DNA from 2 places in the Paenibacillus agaridevorans genome. Region 2 is predicted to be linked to the other one. Evidence: a T-box and tRNA genes for the amino acid it is inferred to sense, from the RefSeq annotation. Region 2 holds a T-box; the other holds one or more tRNA genes.
The links. The T-box of region 2 lies ahead of KJW29_RS09225 (glutamine--tRNA ligase/YqeY domain fusion protein). A T-box ahead of a tRNA ligase gene usually reads a tRNA of that ligase, here a tRNA-Gln.

Region 1 (3,400 bases), 3.7 Mb from region 2:
ACGTACAAGTCCTGCTCATGTTTCATATTATTTACAAAATACATCATTGCTATCATTCAAATTATAGCCTGTAAATGATTAACATCCTAAACTCGACTTGAATACATTACATAAGCTAGAGCCCTTGCCCAATTAAAGTACCCGCTTCGAAAACTAAAGAAACAGGAGTGAACGCATATGTCGTTTTTTCCTCCCTTCGGTCCGCCGCCCGGCCCTCCTCCATTTGGACCTGGCCCTGGTCCTGGACCAGGACCAGGTCCATCGCCAGGCGGTCCCCATGCCGCACCGTCCTCTCCTCCGCCGTCTTTCGTACCGCAGCAATCTTCTGCAGCTCCGCTTGCCGTAGATCCTGGCGCCATTCGTCGCTGCGTGTTCCGCAATACGTATATCTGGATGCATAACGGCAGTCAATTCTGGTTTTTCCCCGTCTTCGTCGGACCAACCTCGATTGCGGGATTTCGCTGGACGGGATTTTTCTGGATGTACACCGGCTTCGACCTGAGATCTATTCAGTCCTTTACTTGCTTCTAATCGTTATGTAGCAAAAAGAAAGCTTAACTGCCGGATCGGCTCGAGTTAAGCTTTTCTTTTTGCGAGGATTATCGTTTGATAATCTGTTTGTTCTTGCAGATGAGAAAAACCGTCAGAGCAGATCATCCTGACGGTCCTTTTTGTGCTAGCGCCAGAAAGAAACGACGTCACTCCTGTCTGTTCGTTCACCTTGCTCTCGGCTAAGAGGAAAAACACCCTCTAATAACCCCGTCTCCTCCCTTGCTTGCTCTTTAGAGGGAAATCCTACCTCTAATTCTGGCCGAATCGTTATTTTCGGGTTAAATCACCCCGATTAATGGGAGGTTTTCCCTCTAAGCGGAGCCGATATTCCGATTTTTCCGGATTAGAGGGAGCTTTTCCCTCTATTTTCCGATGCGATATACGAACGGCCCCTCGGCGAGCGATCGCGTTTAAAGGTAGAATTTTTTGCAAATAGAATTTCTTCTTCGAGTTCTCGAAAACATATAAATTCTATTGTGGTAAGCAAAAAACCCTTCGTATCAGAAGGGTTTTTTCATGGTATGGTGCGCGTAGAGGGACTTGAACCCCCACGGTCGCCCGCTAGATCCTAAGTCTAGTGCGTCTGCCAATTCCGCCATACGCGCAAGGGTAAAGCTTGGGTAAATAACTGGTGAGCCATGAAGGACTCGAACCTTCGACACCCTGATTAAAAGTCAGGTGCTCTACCAACTGAGCTAATGGCTCTTAATAAAATGGCTGGGGATCAAGGATTCGAACCTTGGAGTGACGGAGTCAAAGTCCGTTGCCTTACCGCTTGGCTAATCCCCAGCGTGGGCGGTATGGTGGAGGATGACGGGATCGAACCGCCGACCCTCTGCTTGTAAGGCAGATGCTCTCCCAGCTGAGCTAATCCTCCGTAAATGGTGACCCGTAGGGGATTCGAACCCCTGTTACCTCCGTGAAAGGGAGGTGTCTTAACCCCTTGACCAACGGGCCATGCGTAAATTGCACTGCTTGTCTGCTTACCAAGAAAGTAATGGAGCTCTCAACCGGGATCGAACCGGTGACCTCATCCTTACCATGGATGCACTCTACCTACTGAGCTATGAGAGCATATGGCTCCCCGAACAGGACTCGAACCTGTGACAACTCGATTAACAGTCGAGTGCTCTACCAACTGAGCTATCAGGGAACATTAAACAAGTGTTGAAATGTGTCCTTGAGCATAAGCGGCTAAGAGACAATTGCTGCTTCAATGTTTGCACATTGAAAACTGGATACGAAAGTGTGCTGAATCTTTAGCTTGCTTACCGGCTGTATGACCGAATAAGCGATTAGGATAAGCCCTCGACCGATTAGTATTCGTCAGCTCCACACATTGCTGTGCTTCCACCCCGAACCTATCAACCTCGTCGTCTTCAAGGGGTCTTACATACTGGGAAATCTCATCTTGAGGGGGGCTTCACGCTTAGATGCTTTCAGCGCTTATCCCGTCCGTACTTGGCTACCCAGCGGTGCTCCTGGCGGAACAACTGGTACACCAGCGGTACGTCCATCCCGGTCCTCTCGTACTAAGGACAGCTCCTCTCAAATTTCCTACGCCCGCGACAGATAGGGACCGAACTGTCTCACGACGTTCTGAACCCAGCTCGCGTACCGCTTTAATGGGCGAACAGCCCAACCCTTGGGACCTACTTCAGCCCCAGGATGCGATGAGCCGACATCGAGGTGCCAAACCTCCCCGTCGATGTGGACTCTTGGGGGAGATAAGCCTGTTATCCCCAGGGTAGCTTTTATCCGTTGAGCGATGGCCCTTCCATTCGGTACCACCGGATCACTAAGCCCGACTTTCGTCCCTGCTCGACTTGTAGGTCTCGCAGTCAAGCTCCCTTATGCCTTTGCACTCTTCGAATGATTTCCAACCATTCTGAGGGAACCTTTGGGCGCCTCCGTTACATTTTAGGAGGCGACCGCCCCAGTCAAACTGCCCGCCTGACACGGTCCCCGTACCGGATTCACGGTACCAGGTTAGAACTCCGATACGATCAGGGTGGTATCCCAACGGCGCCTCCACCGAAGCTGGCGCTCCGGCTTCAAAGGCTCCCACCTATCCTGTACAGATCGTACCAAAGTCCAATATCAAGCTGCAGTAAAGCTCCATGGGGTCTTTCCGTCTTGTCGCGGGTAACCTGCATCTTCACAGGTATTAAAATTTCACCGGATCTCTCGTTGAGACAGCGCCCAATTCGTTACGCCATTCGTGCGGGTCAGAATTTACCTGACAAGGAATTTCGCTACCTTAGGACCGTTATAGTTACGGCCGCCGTTTACTGGGGCTTCGGTTCACAGCTTCGGGTTGCCCCTAACCGCTCCCCTTAACCTTCCAGCACCGGGCAGGCGTCAGCCCGTATACTTCGCCTTACGGCTTCGCACAGACCTGTGTTTTTGCTAAACAGTCGATTGGGCCTTTTCACTGCGGCCCCCTCGGGCTATTCACCCTACCGAGGCACCCCTTCTCCCGAAGTTACGGGGTCATTTTGCCGAGTTCCTTAACGAGAGTTCTTCCGCGCGCCTTAGCATGCTCTGCTCGCCTACCTGTGTCGGTTTGCGGTACGGGCACCATCACCTGGCTAGAGGCTTTTCTTGACAGCCGGAGTACATGACCTTCGCTACTGCAATTTTCGCTCCCCATCACAGCCCAGCCTAACGACTTGCGGATTTGCCTACAAGTCAGCCTCACTGCTTGGACGGGCTATTCCATCAGCCCGCGTCACTGCCCTTCTGTGTCACCCCATTGCTCATAACGGCTTACGGTGGTACAGGAATTTCAACCTGTTGTCCTTCCACTACGCCTTTCGGCCTCGCGTTAGGTCCCGACTTACCCTGA
Region 2 (3,400 bases):
CTCAGAAATTCGACGCCTTCCTTGGACAAGGTTATTCCTTTGTTTGTCCGCTCAAAGATCGAGATGCCCATCTCTAATTCCAGTTCCTTGATTGCGTTCGACAGGCTCGGCTGTGAAATAAACAGTCGTTTCGCTGCTTCGTTTATGGACCCTCTGCTCGCGACTTCAATGACGTATTTTAACTGTTGAAGAGTCAACGGATCGCTCTCCTTTCACCTTGCTAAATCATAAAGGACTTTATTTTTTGTTCCACGAATCCTTAAGCGGAACGATCCGGTTAAACACCGGCCCCTCGTTCGTTGAAGGTCCAACGTCCGCAACAAAATAACCATGCCGGAAAAACTGCAATCGGTCTCCGGGCGCTGCCTTGCCCGCAATCGGTTCGAACTGAGCGGCATACAATTTGATTAGCGAGTTGGGATTCAACCACTTCGACCAATCTACTGCATCCTCCTTGGGTATGTTCTCATCACGGAGCAGTCGATCGTATAGCCGTACTTCTCCCGCTGCCGCATGCGCCGCCGATACCCAATGAATGGTGCCCTTCACCTTACGTCCGGCAAAGCCCGTTCCGCTCTTCGTCTCGGGATCGTATGTGCAGTGGACCTCCAAAATATCGCCGCTTTCAGGATCTTTTACGACCTTCTGACAGCGAATGAAGTATGCGCCCTTAAGTCGCACTTCGCCTCCTGGCTGCAGCCGATGATAACCCGGCACCGGGTCCTCCATAAAGTCATCCTGTTCGATATAGATCGTTCGGGAGAAAGGGACCTCTCTTGATCCCAGCTCGACATTCGAAGCGTTATTTTCGACTCGCAGCATCTCTTCCGTATCTTCCGGATAATTTGTGATCACGATTTTCAGCGGCCGAAGCACGGCCATTACGCTTATAATCGATTCCTTCAGGTCTTGGCGCAGGCATTGGTCCAGAAGCGAGATATCGACCGTGCTGTAGGATCGGATACTCCCGATTTCCTCAATAAAGGAACGAATGCTTGCCGGCGTATACCCCCTTCGTCTCAAGCCTCGAAGCGTTGGCAGTCTCGGATCATCCCAGCTATCTACATGTCTTTCCTCTACAAGCTGGCGCAGATAACGTTTGCTGGTCACAACACCGGTCAACCCCACTCGCCCGAATTCCCGCTGTCTTGGCGGTTCCTCGTATCCAAGCTCCGCAAGTACCCATTCATACAAAGGACGATGATCCTTGAATTCGAGCGAGCATAACGAATACGTAATCCCTTCGATCGCATCCTGAATGGGATGGGCAAAATCGTACATGGGATAGATGCACCAAGCCGCCCCGGTTCGGTAATGATCGGCGTGAATGATCCGGTACAGCACGGGATCTCTCATGTTCATATTCGGGGACGACATGTCGATTCGTGCACGCAGCACCTTGGACGCCGTCTTATACCGGCCTTCCTTCATTTCTTGGAACAACGCAACGTTTTCTTCGATGGAACGATTGCGGTACGGACTATCCGCACCCGGTTCGGTCAACGTGCCCCTGCCCGCCGCCAACTCGTCAGGCGACAAGTCGCAGACGTAAGCTTTTTCCTTCTTGATCAGCGTCATGGCGGCTTTAAAGAACATCTCCGAATAATCCGACCCGTAGTAGACATGGGACCCTGGATCGAAGCCTAGCCACTTTATGTCTTCGAGGATCGCCTCCGCGTAAGCGGCATCCTCCTTGAGCGGATTGGTGTCGTCAAATCGCAGATGGAACCGGCCTCCGTACGATCTCGCGATTTCCGCATTTGTCATGATCGCGTACGCACTTCCGATATGGAGATAACCGTTCGGCTCCGGCGGGAATCGTGTTGCCATAGGGCGATGAAACGGGTTATTATGCAACTCTTCGCGTATAAGATTGGCCAAGTAGCCCTCTTCGGGTTTGTTAATATCGGTTGACATGGCAGACTCCTCCTTATGAGCATAGCAGCAATTTGAACCAAGGTGAAACGGCTGTCGCCGTCCTTTGACGGTGCAGCGCGCAACATTGCCGAGAATTATAGGTCAAGTATGGAGTAAACTTATACTTTCCTGTAATTTAAAAAAACTTCACCTCCAAGACTTGTCGTCTTGGGGACGAAGTTGTTCGCGGTGCCACCCCAGCTTTATCAATATGTCGCCATATTAACCTCTTCAAGTACGGCATGCGCAAAACTCCCCGCATGATTATACTCTAGCTCTGTAACGGGAGCTCCCGTCTTACCATCCTCGGGTCCGATTCCGGTAAGCCGCTCTGAGGCTTGGTTCGGCGAATGTCACTTGGCTCCTTCTCAGCTGCCGGAGCTCTCTGTACAAGATCGTTTTCCCTACTCTTCTCGTCGTCGCATTTAAGATATGGGGATTATTCTAACAAATGAAGCTCCTGTTTGTAAATAGCTCTCATCGATAGGATGGATATTTGGCGTTAGCCGCACATATTCATGATACGATGATTTCAATCGACACGGCAATGTCCGTAAGGAGGTCCCGGTTCATGAACGATAACAATTACCAACCGTCGGCACCCGTTCCTATCCCCCAGCCCATTCGGAGCGACGGAGCGGGCGGCGTCGACCGAGGTCCGCGGGATGTGCTCAGGGATATGCAGAACCCGGATATGCTTGTTCCACCGAAGACGGATAATGGTCTGCTGCCGAATCTCCGGTTCTCCTTCTCCGATACCCATATGCAATTGAATCATGGCGGATGGTCGCGCGAGATTACGGTGCGCGAACTTCCGATCGCCACCACGCTCGCTGGCGTCAATATGTATTTGAAGCCTGGCGGCGTTCGCGAGCTTCATTGGCATCAGCAGGCGGAATGGTCCTACATGCTGCTGGGAAAGGCGCGGATTACAGCCGTCGATCAGAATGGCCGCAATTTCATTGCGGATGTCGGCCCCGGCGACTTGTGGTATTTCCCTCCGGGTATCCCCCACTCCATCCAGGGACTGGAGGAAGGCTGCGAGTTTCTGCTTGTTTTCGACGATGGCGCATTCTCGGATTTGAACACGTTATCGCTCTCCGATTGGTTTGCCCATACACCCAAGGAAGTGCTGTCCGCCAACTTCGGCGTGCCGGAGTCCGAGTTCGATGGAATTCCGAAGGAACAGGTCTATATCTACCAGTCGATTGTTCCCGGCAGCGTCGCCTCTACAGCCGTGCAATCGCCTAATGGCGCCGTTCCGCTTCCTTTTTCGCATCGAATGCTTGCGCAGCCGCCCATGAAAATGCCCGGCGGCAGCGTCCGCATCGTCGATTCCACCGTTTTCCCCATATCCAAGACGATAGCTGCCGCTCTGGTGGAGATCGAGCCTGGCGGCATGCGCGAGCTGCACTGGCATCCCAACAACGATGAATGGCAATACTATTTGACCGGTCAAGGACGAATGACCGTTTTCGGCGGC

Region 1: it encodes a tRNA-Gln, which carries the amino acid that the T-box ahead of KJW29_RS09225 (glutamine--tRNA ligase/YqeY domain fusion protein) is inferred to sense. The anticodon was not compared.

The regions. Positions count from the first base shown of each region.
Region 1 covers NZ_CP075889.1:7,613,411-7,616,810, reverse strand. The annotation lists gene KJW29_RS30640 (collagen-like protein) at 178-531, shown strand; tRNA gene KJW29_RS30635 (tRNA-Leu) at 1,075-1,157, opposite strand; tRNA gene KJW29_RS30630 (tRNA-Lys) at 1,182-1,257, opposite strand; tRNA gene KJW29_RS30625 (tRNA-Gln) at 1,267-1,341, opposite strand; tRNA gene KJW29_RS30620 (tRNA-Val) at 1,354-1,429, opposite strand; tRNA gene KJW29_RS30615 (tRNA-Glu) at 1,435-1,509, opposite strand; tRNA gene KJW29_RS30610 (tRNA-Thr) at 1,551-1,626, opposite strand; tRNA gene KJW29_RS30605 (tRNA-Asn) at 1,630-1,705, opposite strand; rRNA gene KJW29_RS30600 (23S ribosomal RNA) at 1,849-3,400, opposite strand, start outside.
Region 2 covers NZ_CP075889.1:2,276,569-2,279,968, forward strand. The annotation lists gene KJW29_RS09220 (LysR family transcriptional regulator) at 1-197, opposite strand, end outside; gene KJW29_RS09225 (glutamine--tRNA ligase/YqeY domain fusion protein) at 238-1,917, opposite strand; T-box leader at 2,085-2,346, opposite strand; gene KJW29_RS09230 (oxalate decarboxylase family bicupin) at 2,489-3,400, shown strand, end outside.